DNA from 2 places in the Streptomyces sp. NPDC054887 genome. Region 1 is predicted to be linked to the other one. Evidence: riboswitches for the same ligand, from Rfam matches in the RefSeq annotation. Region 1 holds a riboswitch; the other holds the start of a gene.
The links. A riboswitch is a leader RNA that binds a small molecule or an ion and turns the genes downstream of it on or off. The one in region 1 is predicted to bind cobalamin.

Region 1 (7,779 bases):
CCTCCTTCAGCATGTCCGTGACCTGCTGCTGGAGGGCGTCGTCGAAGAGCTCCGGCTCCTCCTTGCGGACGGTGTCCACGACCTCGAACGCGAAGTTCATGTGCATGGTCTCGTCGCGGAACACCCAGTTGGTGCCCGTCGCCAGGCCGTGCAGCAGACCCCGCGAGCGGAACCAGTAGACGTACGCGAACGCGCCGTAGAAGAACAGGCCCTCGATGCACGCCGCGAAGCAGATCAGGTTCAGCAGGAAGCGGCGGCGGTCGGCCTGGGTCTCCAGGCGCTCGATCTTCTCGACCGAGTCCATCCACTTGAAGCAGAACTGCGCCTTCTCCCGGATCGAGGGGATCTCCTCCACCGCGTCGAACGCCGCGGCGCGGTCGTCCGGGTCGGGCAGGTAGGTGTCGAGCAGCGTCAGGTAGAACTGGACGTGCACGGCCTCCTCGAAGAGCTGGCGCGAGAGGTACAGGCGCGCCTCGGGGGAGTTGATGTGCTTGTAGAGGGTCAGCACCAGGTTGTTGGAGACGATCGAGTCGCCCGTCGCGAAGAACGCGACCAGCCGGCCGATCATGTGCTGCTCACCCGGCGAGAGCTTGGCGAGGTCGGCGACGTCGGAGTGGAGGTCGACCTCCTCCACCGTCCACGTGTTCTTGATCGCGTCCCGGTAGCGCTCGTAGAAGTCCGGGTAGCGCATGGGGCGCAGGGTCAGCTCGAAGCCCGGGTCGAGAAGGTTTTTAGAGATTGCAGCCTTGTCGCTCATGATTACTGGCACGCCTCGCAGGACTCGGGGTTCTCAAGGGAGCAGGCGATCGCTTCCGCGTCGGGGGCGGCGGGGGCCTGCGGTACGGGGACGGGGGCCGCGGCGGCGGCGCCGGAGCCGGCCGCGCGGGCGATGCGGGTCGCGGGGCGCGAGCGCAGGTAGTACGTCGTCTTCAGCCCCTTCTTCCACGCGTACGCGTACATCGAGGAGAGCTTCCCGATGGTCGGCGTCTCCAGGAAGAGGTTCAGGGACTGCGACTGGTCGAGGTACGGCGTACGGGCCGCCGCCATGTCGATCAGTCCGCGCTGCGGGATCTCCCACGCCGTGCGGTACAGCGCCCGCACCTCCTCGGGGATCCAGCTGAAGCCCTGCACCGACCCGCTCGACTCGCGCAGCGCCTCGCGGGACTGGGCGTCCCAGACGCCGAGCTTCTTCAGGTCCTCCACCAGGTAGCCGTTGACCTGGAGGAACTCACCGCTGAGCGTCTCGCGCTTGAAGAGGTTGGAGACCTGCGGCTCGATGCACTCGTACACGCCCGCGATCGACGCGATGGTCGCGGTCGGCGCGATCGCCAGGAGCAGCGAGTTGCGCATGCCCGTTTTGGCGATACGGGCGCGCAGCGCGTCCCACCGCTCCGGCCAGGTGACCTCGACGCCGTAGTGGTCGGGGTGCAGGACGCCGCGCGCCGCGCGGGTCTTCTCCCAGGCCGGGAGCGGGCCGCTGACCTCGGCGAGGTCGCAGGACGCCTCGTACGCGGCGAGCATGATGCGCTCGGCGATCCGGGTGGACAGGTCGCGGGCCTCGGGGGAGTCGAAGGGCAGGCGCAGCTTGAAGAAGACGTCCTGGAGGCCCATCGCGCCCAGGCCCACCGGGCGCCACTTGGCGTTGGAGCGGCCGGCCTGCTCGGTCGGGTAGAAGTTGATGTCGACGACGCGGTCGAGGAACGTGACGGCCGTACGCACGGTCTCGTCCAGCCGCTCCCAGTCGATCTCGCCGTTCCCGAGAACGAACGAACCGAGGTTGACGGAACCGAGGTTGCAGACGGCGGTCTCCCCGTCGTCCGTCACCTCCAGGATCTCGGTGCACAGGTTCGAGGAGTGGACGACCGACCCGGGCTCCGCCGTCTGGTTCGCCGTACGGTTCGACGCGTCCTTGAACGTCATCCAGCCGTTGCCGGTCTGCGCCAGGGTGCGCATCATCCGGCCGTACAGCTGGCGCGCGGGAATCGTCGTACGGGCGAGTCCGTCGGCCTCGGCCTTGCGGTACGCCTGGTCGAACGCGTCGCCCCACAGGTCGACCAGCTCGGGCACGTCGGAGGGCGAGAACAGCGACCAGTCGGCGTCCGCGTCGACGCGGCGCATGAACTCGTCGGGGATCCAGTGCGCGAGGTTCAGGTTGTGCGTACGCCGCGCCTCCTCACCCGTGTTGTCGCGCAGCTCCAGGAACTCCTCGATGTCCGCGTGCCAGGTCTCCAGGTAGACGCAGGCCGCGCCCTTGCGCCGGCCGCCCTGGTTGACGGCGGCGACCGACGAGTCGAGGGTGCGCAGGAAGGGGACGATGCCGTTGGAATGGCCGTTCGTGCCGCGGATCAGGGAGCCGCGGGCGCGGATGCGGGAGTACGAGAGGCCGATGCCGCCCGCGTGCTTGGACAGGCGCGCGACCTCGTGGTAGCGGCCGTAGATCGAGTCGAGCTCGTCGAGCGGCGAGTCCAGCAGGTAGCAGGACGACATCTGCGGGTGGCGCGTACCGGAGTTGAAGAGGGTCGGCGAGGACGGCAGGTAGTCCAGGCGGCTCATCAGGCGGTACAGCGCGGCGACCTCGTCGGCGGCGGCGGGGGACTCGTCCTTGGCGAGCCCGGACGCCACGCGCAGCATGAAGTGCTGCGGGGTCTCGATCACCTGGCGGGTGATGGGGTGGCGCAGGAGGTAGCGGCTGTAGACCGTGCGCAGGCCGAAGTAGCCGAAGCGGTCGTCGGCGGCGGGGTCCACGAGCGCGTCGAGACGGGCCGCGTGGGCGGTCACGAAGGCGGCCGTACGGTCGGCGATGAGGCCCTCGCGGTGGCCGACGGAGACCGAGTCGGAGAACGTGCGGACGCCCTGTGTCGCCGCCTCGTCGCGGATCGTCCGGGTCAGGAGGCGGGCCGCGAGCCGGGAGTACGCCGGGTCCTCGGCGATCAGACCGGCGGCGGCGTCGGTGGCGAGGCCCCGGAGCTCGGCCGCGTCCGACGCCGCGTTGCGGCCGCGCAGCGCGGCTGCGGCGACTCTGCCCGGGTCGGTGTCGGGGAGGTCGACGGTCAGGTCGGTGAGGGTCCGCAGCAGTGCGGTCCCGGCTCCGGGTCCGTCGGACGACTCCGTCGACTCCGTGGCGGTTGCCGGATCGGCTGACGCGATGGTCACGGGGTGCTCTCCCTCGCTCGGCTCGGGGCCGGCGGGGGAGGAGTGGGGGCGTACGGGCGCGCGTCACCCCGCGGGGGCGGCGCACCGCGTAGCATCCACAGGCCCAACCGCGAGGCCCGGACGTGTCGGTACCCGGTTCGGTCGAGCCGGATACGCCGTCGGCAGGTCCTCGGACTCCTGGGTGCGCAAAAGCGCACCGATCACACCGTTGCGGGACAGTTCCGGATTCACACCGGATTCCCCTGCGGCGACAGCGAGCATGAGCATACATGTGGGGGCGGTGGGGAGTTGCACCCCCCACATGTTGTGTCGCGCGAGGAGGATCAGGGCGGCTGTCACAGCTCTCGGCTATCGTCGTGAACACAAGGAGGTACGCCCATGTCAGCCGTCGACGACCGGCCCCACCTGCTCCCCGAAGAGTTCGACGAGGCCACGCGCATACTGACCCGCACGACCGAGGGCGTGCGGCTGGAGCTCATCGACGGGAGGCTGAGGAGCAGGGTTGTGCCGGACGGTGATCACGGGCGGATCATTCAGTGGTTGACGCGCATCTGTATGCAGTCCCGCCCCGAGCTGTGGCTCCATCCCGACCAAGGGCTGAAGGTGCAGGCCTACCGGAAGGGGCGCGCGCGCCCCGACGGCTCACTCGCGCCCAGTGACGCCTTCGTCGGCCAAGGCGAGTGGGCCGACCCGGATCAGGTGCTCATGGTCGTCGAGGTCACGTCGTACGACACCGACACCGACCAGCGCGACCGGGTGGAGAAGCCCCGCGCCTACGCCCAGACCGGCATTCCGGTGTACCTGTTGATCGACCGGGACACCTGCGAGGTGACGGTCTACAGCGAGCCCGACGGCGTGCGGTACGAGAACGCGCACATCGTCCCCTTCGGCAAGCCCTTGACGCTGCCCGGTCCAGTGGACATCAGGCTGGAGACCGAGGCCCTCAAGGAGTGGGTGCGCTGACGCGCCGACGGGCCGCCGCGTACCCCGGTGAGGAAACGCGACGGCCCGTCGGCCGTGCTCAGCAGCAGCGGAAGCCCTCGCGGGGATCCGCCTCGCGGGCGTCGGTGCGGCCGCGTTCGAACTCGCGGCGCGTCATGACCGGCGCTTGCGGGTCGCAGGACCGCGCGTGGGCGACGTACCGGTCGTACGCCGACTCGCCCGTCAGCTCGCGGACGTACCAGCGGATGCGGCCCGCCGCCCTTCGCACGTCCGTCAACGTCATTCGGACGTCCCCGCCCCGGCCGGCGCCGTCTCCTTGCGGTTGCCGCCCTCGGGGCCGACACCGGCCGCTACCAGCTCGGCCTTCTCCTCCTTGGTCGCGATGATCGAGGCCGGCGCGACGAGCCGGGACTCGACGTACGGAGCCTCGTGGAGCTTCACGCTCTCGGGGTCGCGGATCGCCTTGAGGCAGACCCGGCCGGCGTCCGCGAGCACCACCACGATGAGGATCGCGAAGAGCGCGCACAGCACGCCGTCGACGGTCGAGTTGGTGACGACGGTGTGCATCTGGTCCATGTTCTTCGCGGGCGGCAGCACCTGGCCCGCGTCGATGCCCGCCTGGTACTTGTCGCGCTGCGCGAAGAAGCCGACCTTCACGTCGTCCGAGAAGATCTTCTGCCAGCTGGCGGTGAGCGTGACCGCCACGTCCCACGCGAGCGGCACCGCCGTCACCCAGGCCCACTTCAGGCGGCCGGACTTCACGAGCAGGGTGGTGCAGACGGCGAGCGCGACGGCGGCCAGGAGCTGGTTGGCGATGCCGAAGAGCGGGAAGAGCTGGTTGATGCCGCCCAGCGGGTCGTGCACGCCGACCCACAGGAAGTAGCCCCAGCCGCCGACGACGACCGCGCTGGCGAACCAGACGCCCGGCTTCCAGCTCACCTGGCGGAACGGCTTGTAGACGTTGCCCAGCATGTCCTGGAGCATGAAGCGCCCGACGCGGGTGCCGGCGTCGACCGTGGTGAGGATGAACAGCGCCTCGAACATGATGGCGAAGTGGTACCAGAACGCCTTCATCGCGGTGCCGCCGACGACGGCGGAGAAGATCTCCGACATGCCGAGCGCGAACGTCGGCGCGCCGCCGGTGCGCGACAGCAGGCTCTGCTCCTCGACGTCCTTGGCCGCCTGGGCCAGGGCCTCCGGGGAGATGGAGAAGCCGAGGTTGGTCACCGCCTCGGACGCCGCCTGGACGCTGTCCCCGACCACGCCGACGGGCGAGTTGATGGCGAAGTACAGCCCCGGGTCGATGATGCAGGCCGTGATCATCGCCATCACGGCGACGAACGACTCGGTCAGCATCGCCCCGTAGCCGATCATCCGGATCTGCGTCTCCTTCTGGACCATCTTCGGGGTGGTGCCCGAGGAGACCAGGGAGTGGAAGCCGGACAGCGCGCCGCAGGCGATGGTGATGAAGACGAACGGGAACATCGAGCCGGCGAAGACCGGTCCCGTGCCGCTGGTCGCGAAGTCGGTGACGGCGGGCATCTTCATCGTCGGCAGGGCGATGAACACGCCGAGCGCGAGCAGCGCGATGGTGCCGACCTTCATGAAGGTGGAGAGGTAGTCGCGCGGGGCGAGCAGCAGCCACACCGGGAGGACCGAGGCCAGGAAGCCGTACACGATCATCCAGACGACGAGCGTGCCCGGCTCCAGCGTGAACGTGTCCGCCCACGAGGACTCCGCGACCCAGCCGCCCGAGACGATCGCGAGCAGCAGCAGCGCGACGCCGATCAGCGAGACCTCGCTGACCCGGCCGGGCCGCAGCACGCGCAGGTAGACGCCCATGAAGAGGGCGATCGGGATGGTCATGCCGATGGAGAAGACGCCCCAGGGCGAATGCGCCAGCGCGTTCACGATGACCAGCGCGAGCACCGCCAGCAGGATGATCATGATGGCGAAGACGGCGACCAGCGCCGCCGCGCCGCCGAACGGCCCTATCTCGTCCCGCGCCATCTGGCCGAGCGAACGGCCGTCGCGGCGGGTGGAGAAGAAGAGCGTCACCATGTCCTGGACGGCGCCGGCGAGGATGACGCCGACGATGATCCATATCGTGCCGGGCAGGTAGCCCATCTGCGCGGCCAGCACGGGACCGACCAGCGGGCCCGCGCCCGCGATGGCGGCGAAGTGGTGCCCGAACAGCACGCGGCGGTCGGTCGGGTGGAAGTCGACACCGTTGTCGAGCCGCTCGGCCGGAGTGGCCCGGTTCTTGTCGACCTTCAGCACCCGGTGGGCGATGAAGCGCGAGTAGAAGCGGTACGCGATGGCGTACGAGCCGAGGGCCGCCGCCAGCATCCAGGCGGCGGAGACCTCCTCGCCGCGCGAAAGGGCGAGCACCGCCCAGGCGATGGCGCCGACGAGAGCCACGGCGCTCCACACGGCGATGGACTTCGGGGACAGGGCCCGTCGTCTCTGGGCTGGTGTTGTCGACTGCGGCTCCGGCATGACGGTCCGTCCCCTCGCGCGATCTTTCTCGTAACGTGCGCGAAATCTAGGTGCTGTGACCGCCGGGCGTAACCCCCCGTCCGCATATCGGTACGGACACGGCCCGACCATTGCAGGTCGGAGCCGTACCAGAACTCCCTCGGCCCCCGGGCCGCTTCGGACGCCGCCCGGGCCCTCGGCCGCTGTGTGGAGCGCCGCCGTGTCAGTCCGTGGGCCGCTTGAGGTTCGCCACGAACTTGTAGCGGTCGCCGCGGTAGACGGAACGCACCCATTCCACCGGTTCGCCGTTCCCGTCGATCGAGTGCCGGGAGAGCATCAGCATCGGCAGGCCCACGTCCGTGCCGAGCAGCCCGGCCTCGCGCGGGGTGGCCAGCGAGGTCTCGATGGTCTCCTCGGCCTCGGCGAGACGGACGTCGTAGACCTCCGCCAGCGCCGTGTAGAGCGAGGTGTACTTGACGAGCGAGCGGCGCAGCGCCGGGAAGCGCTTCGCCGACAGGTGCGTCGTCTCGATCGCCATCGGCTCGCCGCTCGCCAGCCGCAGCCGTTCGATGCGCAGGACCCGCCCGCCCGCCGAGATGTCGAGCAGCCCGGCGAGCGTGTCGTCCGCGGTGACGTAGCCGATGTCCAGCAGCTGGGACGTGGGCTCCAGGCCCTGCGCGCGCATGTCCTCGGTGTACGAGGTGAGTTGCAGCGCCTGCGAGACCTTGGGCTTGGCCACGAACGTGCCCTTGCCCTGGATCCGCTCCAGGCGGCCCTCGACGACCAGTTCCTGGAGCGCCTGGCGCACGGTCGTGCGGGACGTGTCGAACTCGGCCGCGAGGGTCCGCTCCGGCGGTACGGGCGTCCCCGGCGGGAGGGTTTCCGTCATGTCCAGCAAATGGCGCTTGAGCCGGTAGTACTTGGGCACGCGCGCGCTGCGTGTCGTCGCCGCCGCCGTGCCCTCGGCCTCCGTGCCGCCCCCGTCCGTGGCCATGACCCGCCTTTCCGACTTCTGTGCTGCTGCCGTCACCGGCTCCTCCGACTGTCGCGGCTCACATGGTGGCACGGCCTCGCCGAAGGTCGTCGCCCTTGCTCAGGTGTCGGTCCGATAACGGACGCGAGAGCCCTTCTTATACACCCTTGACACCCATAAAGGTCTAGGCCAAGCTCCCGGTACTGGTCTAAACCATTAAAGACCAAGGTCCC
Region 2 (7,779 bases), on a different contig from region 1:
GGCGGCCGCCGCCACCCCGCCGACCGCGCACGCCGCTTCCCCCCAACACGCCGACACACGACCGGCGGACCACGCGGGGCCCCCGCGCGCCGACCGGCGACGGATGGAGTACGCGGGGCCCGTACGCGCCGGCCTGCGCCTGGCGGAGTACGCCGGGTCCCCGCGCGCCGACCGGCGATCGGCGGATCACGCGGCGCCCTTCCGCGCCGGCCGGCCGTTCCAGGACGCGGCGCACGTCGCGCGTCCGCGCGCCGACGACGAATCGGCCGAGTACGCCGAGCCCCTGCGGGTCGCCCCCGATCTGCGGCTCACCTGCGGCGACGCCGACTCCCCGGAGTTCCCGATCACCACCCGCCTGCGCGGTGGACCCGACACCTACCGGGCGGGCGGGGCGGCCGGTGAGTGGTCGCTGGAGCTGACCAACACCACGCGCGGCACCTGCCGCAACATCCATCCGGTCGTCGTCCTCATGGACGGTGACCGGGAGCTCGCCTCCGAGCAGGTGGAGTTGCGGTTCCGGGACAGCTCCGGGCGGTGGATCGACGTGCCCTTCGAGACCACCGACGAGGACGAGCACATCGGCGTCTTCGACGGCGGTTTCCCCGGTTTCACCATCGCCGCCGACCGGACCGTCACCGTCAAGGTGCGGCTCGCCTTCGACGCCGGCGCCGCCCCCGCCCGCGCCCTCCTCAACGCGGCCGTAGTGCAGCGGCAGCCCGCCGACGGCGAGTGGGTCGGCGCGTCGAACGACTACCGCTTCACCGTCGCGAGCCGCGACCCGGACCGCGAGGCCGAAGCCGAGACCGAACCGGAGCCCGACCCCGGCCGCTCCCGCGCACCCGGCCGGGTCCCCGACGCCAGCCCGGAACCCGACGCCACGCCCGGACCCGGAACCGGCGACGACGGTACGCCGCTCGTCCGTGAACACCCGCACTCCCTGGCCATGACGGGCCGCGGCCCCGGCCCGCTCCTCGCCCTCGGGGCCACCGCCGGCGCGCTGCTGCTCGCGGGCGTGGCCCTGATGACGGCGGCCCGGCGCCGCTACGGGTCCCCGGCGCTCGTGCGGGGCCCGCTCCGGAGGCCGCGATGGACATCGCACCCGGGGCCGGACCGGAGGCCGCACAGGGGCCGCACCGGACGTCGCACCAGGCCCCGCACATGACCCGCCCGCACCCACAGCCCCGGTGGCCCCGGTGAGCGCCCGTGGCTGACCGCCCGCCCGCCGGCGCCGGGCACGGCCGGACCGTCGTCCCGCGGGTGCCGATGAGGCCACGGCGCCGCGACGAGCCGCACCGGGCCGCGACCCCGCTGGAGCTGCTCTTCGACCTGTGCTTCGTCGTGGCCGTGGCACAGGCGGGAGCGCGGCTGGTGCACGCGGTGGCCGAGGGCGACCCCGGGCACGGTGTCACCGGGTACTGCTTCGTCTTCTTCGCCATCTTCTGGGCCTGGGTCAACTTCACCTGGTTCGCGTCCGCCTACGACTGCGACGACGTTCCGTACCGGATCGCCACGCTGGTGCAGATGGCGGGCGTACTCGTCCTCGCCGCCGGGGTCCCGCGCGCCTTCGACCAGGCCGACTACGGGATCGCCGTCCTCGGCTACCTGATCATGCGGGTCGCGCTCACGCTCCAGTGGCTGCGGGCCGCGCACGGGGAGAGCGGACCGGCGCGCGTGGCCGCGCTGCGCTTCGCCGCCGGCCTGGTGGTGGTGCAGGTGGGCTGGGTGGTGCTGCTGTGGCTGCCCGCCGACCTCTGGACGTGGGGATTCCTGGTCCTGGTGGTGGCCGAACTCGCCGTTCCTGTCTACGCCGAGAGCCGTCACGAGACGAGCTGGCATCCGCACCACATCGCGGAGCGCTACGGCCTGTTCACCATCATCGTGCTCGGCGAGACCATCGCCGCCGCCACGGTGGCCGTGCAGTCGGCCCTCGACGAGTCGGCGGCGCTCGACGAGCTGCTGCCGATCGCCGCGGGCGGACTGGTCATCGTGTTCGCCGCCTTCTGGATCTACTTCGCGGTGCCGATCCACGCGCACCTGCGCTCCAACCGGCAGGCGTTCGTCTGGGGGTACGGGCACTACGTGATCTTCGGCTCGGCCGCGGCGATCGGCGCGGGCATCGAGGTGGCGGTCGAGCAGGCCACGCACCACGCCCACATCTCCACCCTCGCGGCCTCGTTCGCCGTCACGCTGCCCACCGCCCTGTTCATGGTGGCGGTGTGGCTGCTGCACGCCCGCCACTTCAAGCGCGGCGCCGCCCAGAACCTCGTCCTTCCGGCAGGAGCGCTGCTGGTCGTGCCGGCGAGCTTCGCCGGGCACTGGGCCGTGCCGCTGACCGGTCTGATCGCCGCCTGCACGGTGGCCGCGGGGACGTTTCTCCTCGTGCGGGAGGCGGCGACCGCAGGTACCGGCTCCGGTACCGGGTGATCGGCGGGGTCGGGATCACGCCGGCCTGATTAGGCTGGGGGCGCCCGGACGGCGTGGTCCGGGCGCCCCCAGCGTATTTTTTGGCGTACGGCAGGAGTCCGGCACATGGCAGAGCGCAAGCCGATCGAATCATGGCTCACCGACATGGACGGCGTCCTCATCCACGAGGGCACGCCCATCCCCGGCGCCGACGCCTTCATCAAGCGGCTCCGCGAGTCCGGCAGGCCCTTCCTGGTGCTGACGAACAACTCGATCTACACCGCCCGCGACCTGCACGCCCGGCTCTTCCGCATGGGCCTCGACGTGCCGGTGGAGAACATCTGGACCTCGGCACTCGCCACCGCCCGGTTCCTCGACGACCAGCGGCCCGGCGGCACGGCGTACGTCATCGGCGAGGCGGGCCTGACCACCGCGCTGCACGACATCGGCTACGTCCTGACCGACCACGACCCCGACTACGTGGTCCTGGGCGAGACGCGCACGTACAGCTTCGAGGCGCTCACCAAGGCCATCCGGCTCATCAACGCGGGCGCCCGCTTCATCTGCACCAACCCCGACGAGACCGGCCCCAGCAGGGAGGGGCCGCTGCCCGCCACCGGAGCCGTCGCCGCGCTGATCACCAAGGCGACCGGCAAGGACCCGTACTTCGCGGGCAAGCCGAACCCACTGATGATGCGCACGGGGCTGAACGCGATCGGCGCGCACTCCGAGACCAGCGCGATGATCGGCGACCGGATGGACACCGATGTGCTCGCCGGCCTGGAGGCGGGCATGGAGACGTTCCTGGTGCTGACCGGTCTGACCGGTCCGGCGGACGTCGACCGCTACCCGTTCCGCCCCTCGACGATCGTCGACTCCATCGCGGACCTCGTCGACCGCGTCTGACCGGCCGCCCCTCACCGCGGGCGGATCAGCGGCTCGTACCGCTCGAACCGCGGATGCCCCGAGGGGACCCGCACGGCTCTCACCGCAGAGGGCTCCAGGGGCCCGTCCGGCCCAAGGCAGGGCCCCTGGAGATGCGGAAACGGCCCGTACCGGTGAATCTTCCTAGTACAGGAGGTTCACTATGCGTTCGATACAGCTTGCTCTGTGTGCAGGCGTGGCGGCTGCGGCGGTCATGGCGCCCGCGGCCGCCGCACACGCCGCCCCCGCCGGCGAAGACGCCGAGGGGCGGGTCCACGTCACCCCCTCCACCATCGCCGCGGGCGGCGAGGTGGATCTGCGGGTCGACGTGTGCCGGGGCAGACACGCCACCGGTACGTCCGACGCCTTCGCCTCGCCCGCGCACTTCAGCCCCGCGGCGGACCGGGGCGACCTGTTCGCCGAGGCCCGCGTCCGGTCGGACGCCGAGGCCGGCGACTACGACATCTGGGTCAGGTGCAAGGACGGCGGGCGGGCCACCGGCACCGTCACGGTGGTCCACCACCACAACCCCACGCACCACCCGACCCACCATGAAACCCCGATCGCGCCCGTCCACGCGGGCGGCGGCGGCACGGCCGAGGTGGCCGCGGCCGACGAGGGCGGTCCGGGCACGCCGCACACCGTGATCGGTCTCGTGCTCGCGGGCGTCGCCGCGGTGGCCGTGGCGTACCGGAGCGTGCGCCGTCGTCGCACGGACTCGGACTGACATGTCCGCCGAGGACCGCCCGGCCGGTGGCGGCGGGCGGCTGCTGACCGGCGTCGCGTGGGCCGTGCTGCTGCTCGGGCTCTGGCTGTGGGGCCGGGACGTGACCGAGGGGCCCGGCGGCAGTTCGGCGCCCACCACCGGAGACGTGGCCGCGGTCGGCCGGCCGCTGGGGGCGCCGCTGCCGCCCGCGCACGCGCCCGTCGAGGGCGCGTCGCCGAAGAGTGTCGCCGTGCCCTCCATCGGGGTCTCGGCCCCGGTCGTGCCGAGAGGGCTCGACGCGTCCGGCGCCGTCGATCCGCCGCCGTACCACCAGCCGTCGAAGGTCGGCTGGTACGAGGACGGAACGCTGCCCGGCGCCGCGGGAGTCGCCCTGCTCGTCGGCCATGTCGACACCGAGAGCAAACCGGCCGTCTTCTACGGTCTGAGCGCCGCCCGCCCGGGCGAGAAGGTCCGGGTCGCGGGGGCCGGTGGCCGGAGCCTGGAGTTCACCATCGACGACATCCAGGTCTTCACCCGCGAACGCTTCGACCCGCAGAAGGTGTACGGCCCCCGCCACGGCGACCGGGCGGAACTGCGCCTGATCACCTGCGGGGGCACGTACGACAAGAAGGCCCGCACCTACACGGCCAACGTCGTGGTGTCGGCCTACCTCACCGGTACGGGCAAGGGCTGACCGGCCGCCGCTACGCCGCCACCGGAGCGGCCGCCGGAGCCGTGCGTCCGGCGGCCCGCAGGCCCAGCGCACCGAAGACCCCGGCGAACACGGCCCACAGGACCGCGTGCGAGGCCAGCGACAGCATCCGGAAGTCCCACAGCAGCGTCGCCGCCACCGGGACCTCGTCCGGGTTGCCCGGCAGGGCGAAGAGCACCGCGAGCGTGGCGACCGCCGTGACGGCCACCGCGACTTGGCGCACCGGCAGGGACCGGTCGGCGAGGCGTACGTACAGCTGCCACGCCAGCACCATGCCGAGGACGCCGATCACGACGGCGGCCAGCCACAGGGCCTGGCGGTCCGTGACGGTGCCGGAGTCGCCGACGCCAGGCGGGTTGGCGGGATAGCGCAGTCCCGGCAGCAGCGAGACCGCCGTGAAGGCGGCCGCGCCGAAGGCCAGGGCGCGCGGCCACGGCCGCTCGCCCAGACCCGTCCGGCGGTGCACCAGCGCGTACGCGAGGGTGAACAGGACGCCCAGCGCGAGACCCATGACGACCGCCGTGACGACGAGTCCGAGGTGCTGGGTGGAACGCGAGAACAGCTCTTCGTGGTGCTGCACGGCCGTGGCGGCCGTGCCGTGCGCGTGCTCCCCGGCGGACCGTGCCTCCTCCAGGCGGATGGCACGGTCCATCAGGGGCTCGGCCAGCAGGAGCGAGAAGAGACCGGCGGTGAGACCGGCCGCCCCGCCCGCCGCGAGACCGCGCCCGAGCAGGGGCAGTAGGGGGGTCGACATGGTACTGACGGCCCCGATCAGTGGCAGGGGGCACCGAAGAGGTGCCGGCCGTCGTGCGCGAACTCGTGCAGGTAGTCGCCGGTCGCGGAGACGACCGTGCCGTTGTCCATGAAGACCGCGTAGAGCGCGACCACGGCGATGATCGCGGCGGCGGCCATGATCAGCCAGTCGCGGGTGGTGGTCGTGGCGGACGCGACCGCCGCGGTGTCGGTGTGCTGCGCAGTGTGCAGTGACATACCGGTGTGCCTCCTTCTGGGGTTTCCACGCCCCAAATCAGGAGGACGACGGGTCAGTTCCTGACTTCCGTACGGGCGGCCTTCCGGCTCTCGTACGGTCACAGTGGCGGGACCGTCCCGGGCTTGCACCGGGTTCCTGTCCACCGTCGCCTCGATGTGTGTGGAGTTGTCCTCACGGAGAGTCCCAGCCCGGCTGAGCACTGTCAACAGGCCGTCGCCCGCCCGCCCCCGGCCCCCGGCCCGTGTGTCAGGATGGTTTCGACCGGATGTGTCCGGGGAGGGGCCGGGGGGTCCTCAGAGAATCTTCAGCGCGTCTTGGGCGCAGCCAAGGGGGAGTGGATGTACGGCAGTTACACCGGCCGTGGGCGCAGGGGTGTCCGGGTGGCCGCGGTGGGGGCCGTGGGGGCCGCGCTGCTTCTGGCGGGCTGTTCCTCCTCCGGGGGTGACGGCGGGGACGGGGCGAGCCTGCCGCCGCTGAAGCAGCAGCCGAAGGGCAGCGACCCGTACTGGGTCAATCCGGAGGGAAACGCCGCCAAGCAGGCGGCGGCGTACGCCAAGGACGGTGACGACGAGAAGGCCCGTCTCATCCGCAGGATCGCCGAGCAGCCGACCGCCGAGTGGATCGGCCCGGACAACGCCGAGGCACAGACGAGGGGATACACCGAGGCGGCCGAGAAGGCCGACCGCGACGCCCTGCTCGTCCTCTACAACATCCCGCACCGCGACTGCGGCCAGTTCTCGAAGGGGGGCGCCGCCGACGGCAACGCCTACCGGACCTGGACCGACCAGGTGGCCAAGGGCATCGGCGACCGCCCGGCCACCGTCGTCCTGGAGCCGGACGCGGTGCTGCACCTGGTCGACGGCTGCACGCCCGACGAGTTCCACGAGGAGCGGTACGACCTCCTCAAGGGCGCCATCAAGCGCCTCAAGCAGCAGCCGAAGGTCAAGGTGTACCTGGACGCGGGCAACGCGGGCTGGAAGTCCCCCGACGCGCTGTTCCAGCCGCTCCAGTGGGCGGGCATCGCGGACGCGGACGGCTTCTCGGTGAACGTCTCCAACTTCCAGACCACCGAGGTCAGCAAGGACTTCGGCAAGAAGCTGTCGGCGAAGGTGGGCGGCAAGCCGTTCGTCATCGACACCAGCCGCAACGGCAACGGCCCGTACACGGGGGGCGACCCCGCCGAGAGCTGGTGCAATCCGCCGGGCCGCGCGCTCGGTGAGAAGCCGACCACCAAGACCGGTGACGAACTGGTCGACGCGTTCCTGTGGATCAAGCGCCCCGGCGAGTCGGACGGCGACTGCAAGGGCGGCCCGAAGGCCGGCGAGTGGTACGAGGAGTACGCGCTCGAACTGGCCCGCAACGCGAAGTAGCCGCACCGAACGGGAAAGGGAGGGCCGCCCCGACGGGCGGCCCTCCCTTCGCGTCGCGTGCGGCGCCCCGCCTACGGGACCTCGATCCAGATCCCCTCGGACGGCGTTCCGTGACGGTCCGTCACGAACAGCATGTAGTAGCCCGAGGGCACCAGCGCCCGGTTCTCCGGCACCGTGACCGTGATGCCGTCCTTCGTCTTCTTCAGCCCCAGCGCGACCGTGCGCTGGTCGACGTCGGTGACATGGGTGACGGCGCTGGGCCGCATCAGCTTCGCGTCCTTGATGGACGCGGCCTGCGCCGACCCGAAGGTCGCCGTGCCGCCCCGCTCGATCTTCTTCGGTCCGCCCGTGAGCTTCGGCCGCGCGTCCCGGAAGAGGTACGGCGGCGTGTAGATCTCGATGCGCTGCTCGAAGACGCCCGGCCGGGTGTTGGCCTTGTCGGAGTACAGCGAGTCGGAACCGAAGATCATGACGCGCCCGTCGGGGAGCAGCAGCGACCCCGAGTGGTAGTTGCGGCCGACCGCCGGGTCGGCCACCCGGCGGTACCTGCCGGTCTCGGCGTCGTACAGCCGCGCCTGGAGGATGTCCGAGCCGCCGCGGCCGCGGTAGTCGTTGGAGCCGCCGGTGATCAGGACGGTGTCGTCCGGCATCAGGGACGCGCTGGGGTAGCGGG

Region 2: linked by a shared signal. The riboswitch ahead of ACWGH0_RS07770 (CbtB domain-containing protein) and the one ahead of ACWGH0_RS16415 (ribonucleoside-diphosphate reductase subunit alpha) in region 1 are both predicted to bind cobalamin.

Annotation. Positions count from the first base shown of each region.
Region 1 is NZ_JBSGYQ010000025.1:30,048-37,826, forward strand. It holds gene ACWGH0_RS16410 (ribonucleotide-diphosphate reductase subunit beta) at 1-757, opposite strand, end outside; gene ACWGH0_RS16415 (ribonucleoside-diphosphate reductase subunit alpha) at 760-3,153, opposite strand; cobalamin riboswitch at 3,297-3,420, opposite strand; gene ACWGH0_RS16420 (Uma2 family endonuclease) at 3,532-4,116, shown strand; gene ACWGH0_RS16425 (YbdD/YjiX family protein) at 4,175-4,378, opposite strand; gene ACWGH0_RS16430 (carbon starvation CstA family protein) at 4,375-6,594, opposite strand; gene ACWGH0_RS16435 (GntR family transcriptional regulator) at 6,797-7,567, opposite strand.
Region 2 is NZ_JBSGYQ010000009.1:135,074-142,852, forward strand. It holds gene ACWGH0_RS07740 (hypothetical protein) at 1-1,162, shown strand, start outside; gene ACWGH0_RS07745 (low temperature requirement protein A) at 1,264-2,424, shown strand; gene ACWGH0_RS07750 (HAD-IIA family hydrolase) at 2,530-3,309, shown strand; gene ACWGH0_RS07755 (hypothetical protein) at 3,491-4,054, shown strand; gene ACWGH0_RS07760 (class F sortase) at 4,056-4,727, shown strand; gene ACWGH0_RS07765 (CbtA family protein) at 4,738-5,499, opposite strand; gene ACWGH0_RS07770 (CbtB domain-containing protein) at 5,517-5,735, opposite strand; cobalamin riboswitch at 5,770-5,939, opposite strand; gene ACWGH0_RS07775 (glycoside hydrolase family 6 protein) at 6,075-7,106, shown strand; gene ACWGH0_RS07780 (galactose oxidase-like domain-containing protein) at 7,178-7,779, opposite strand, start outside.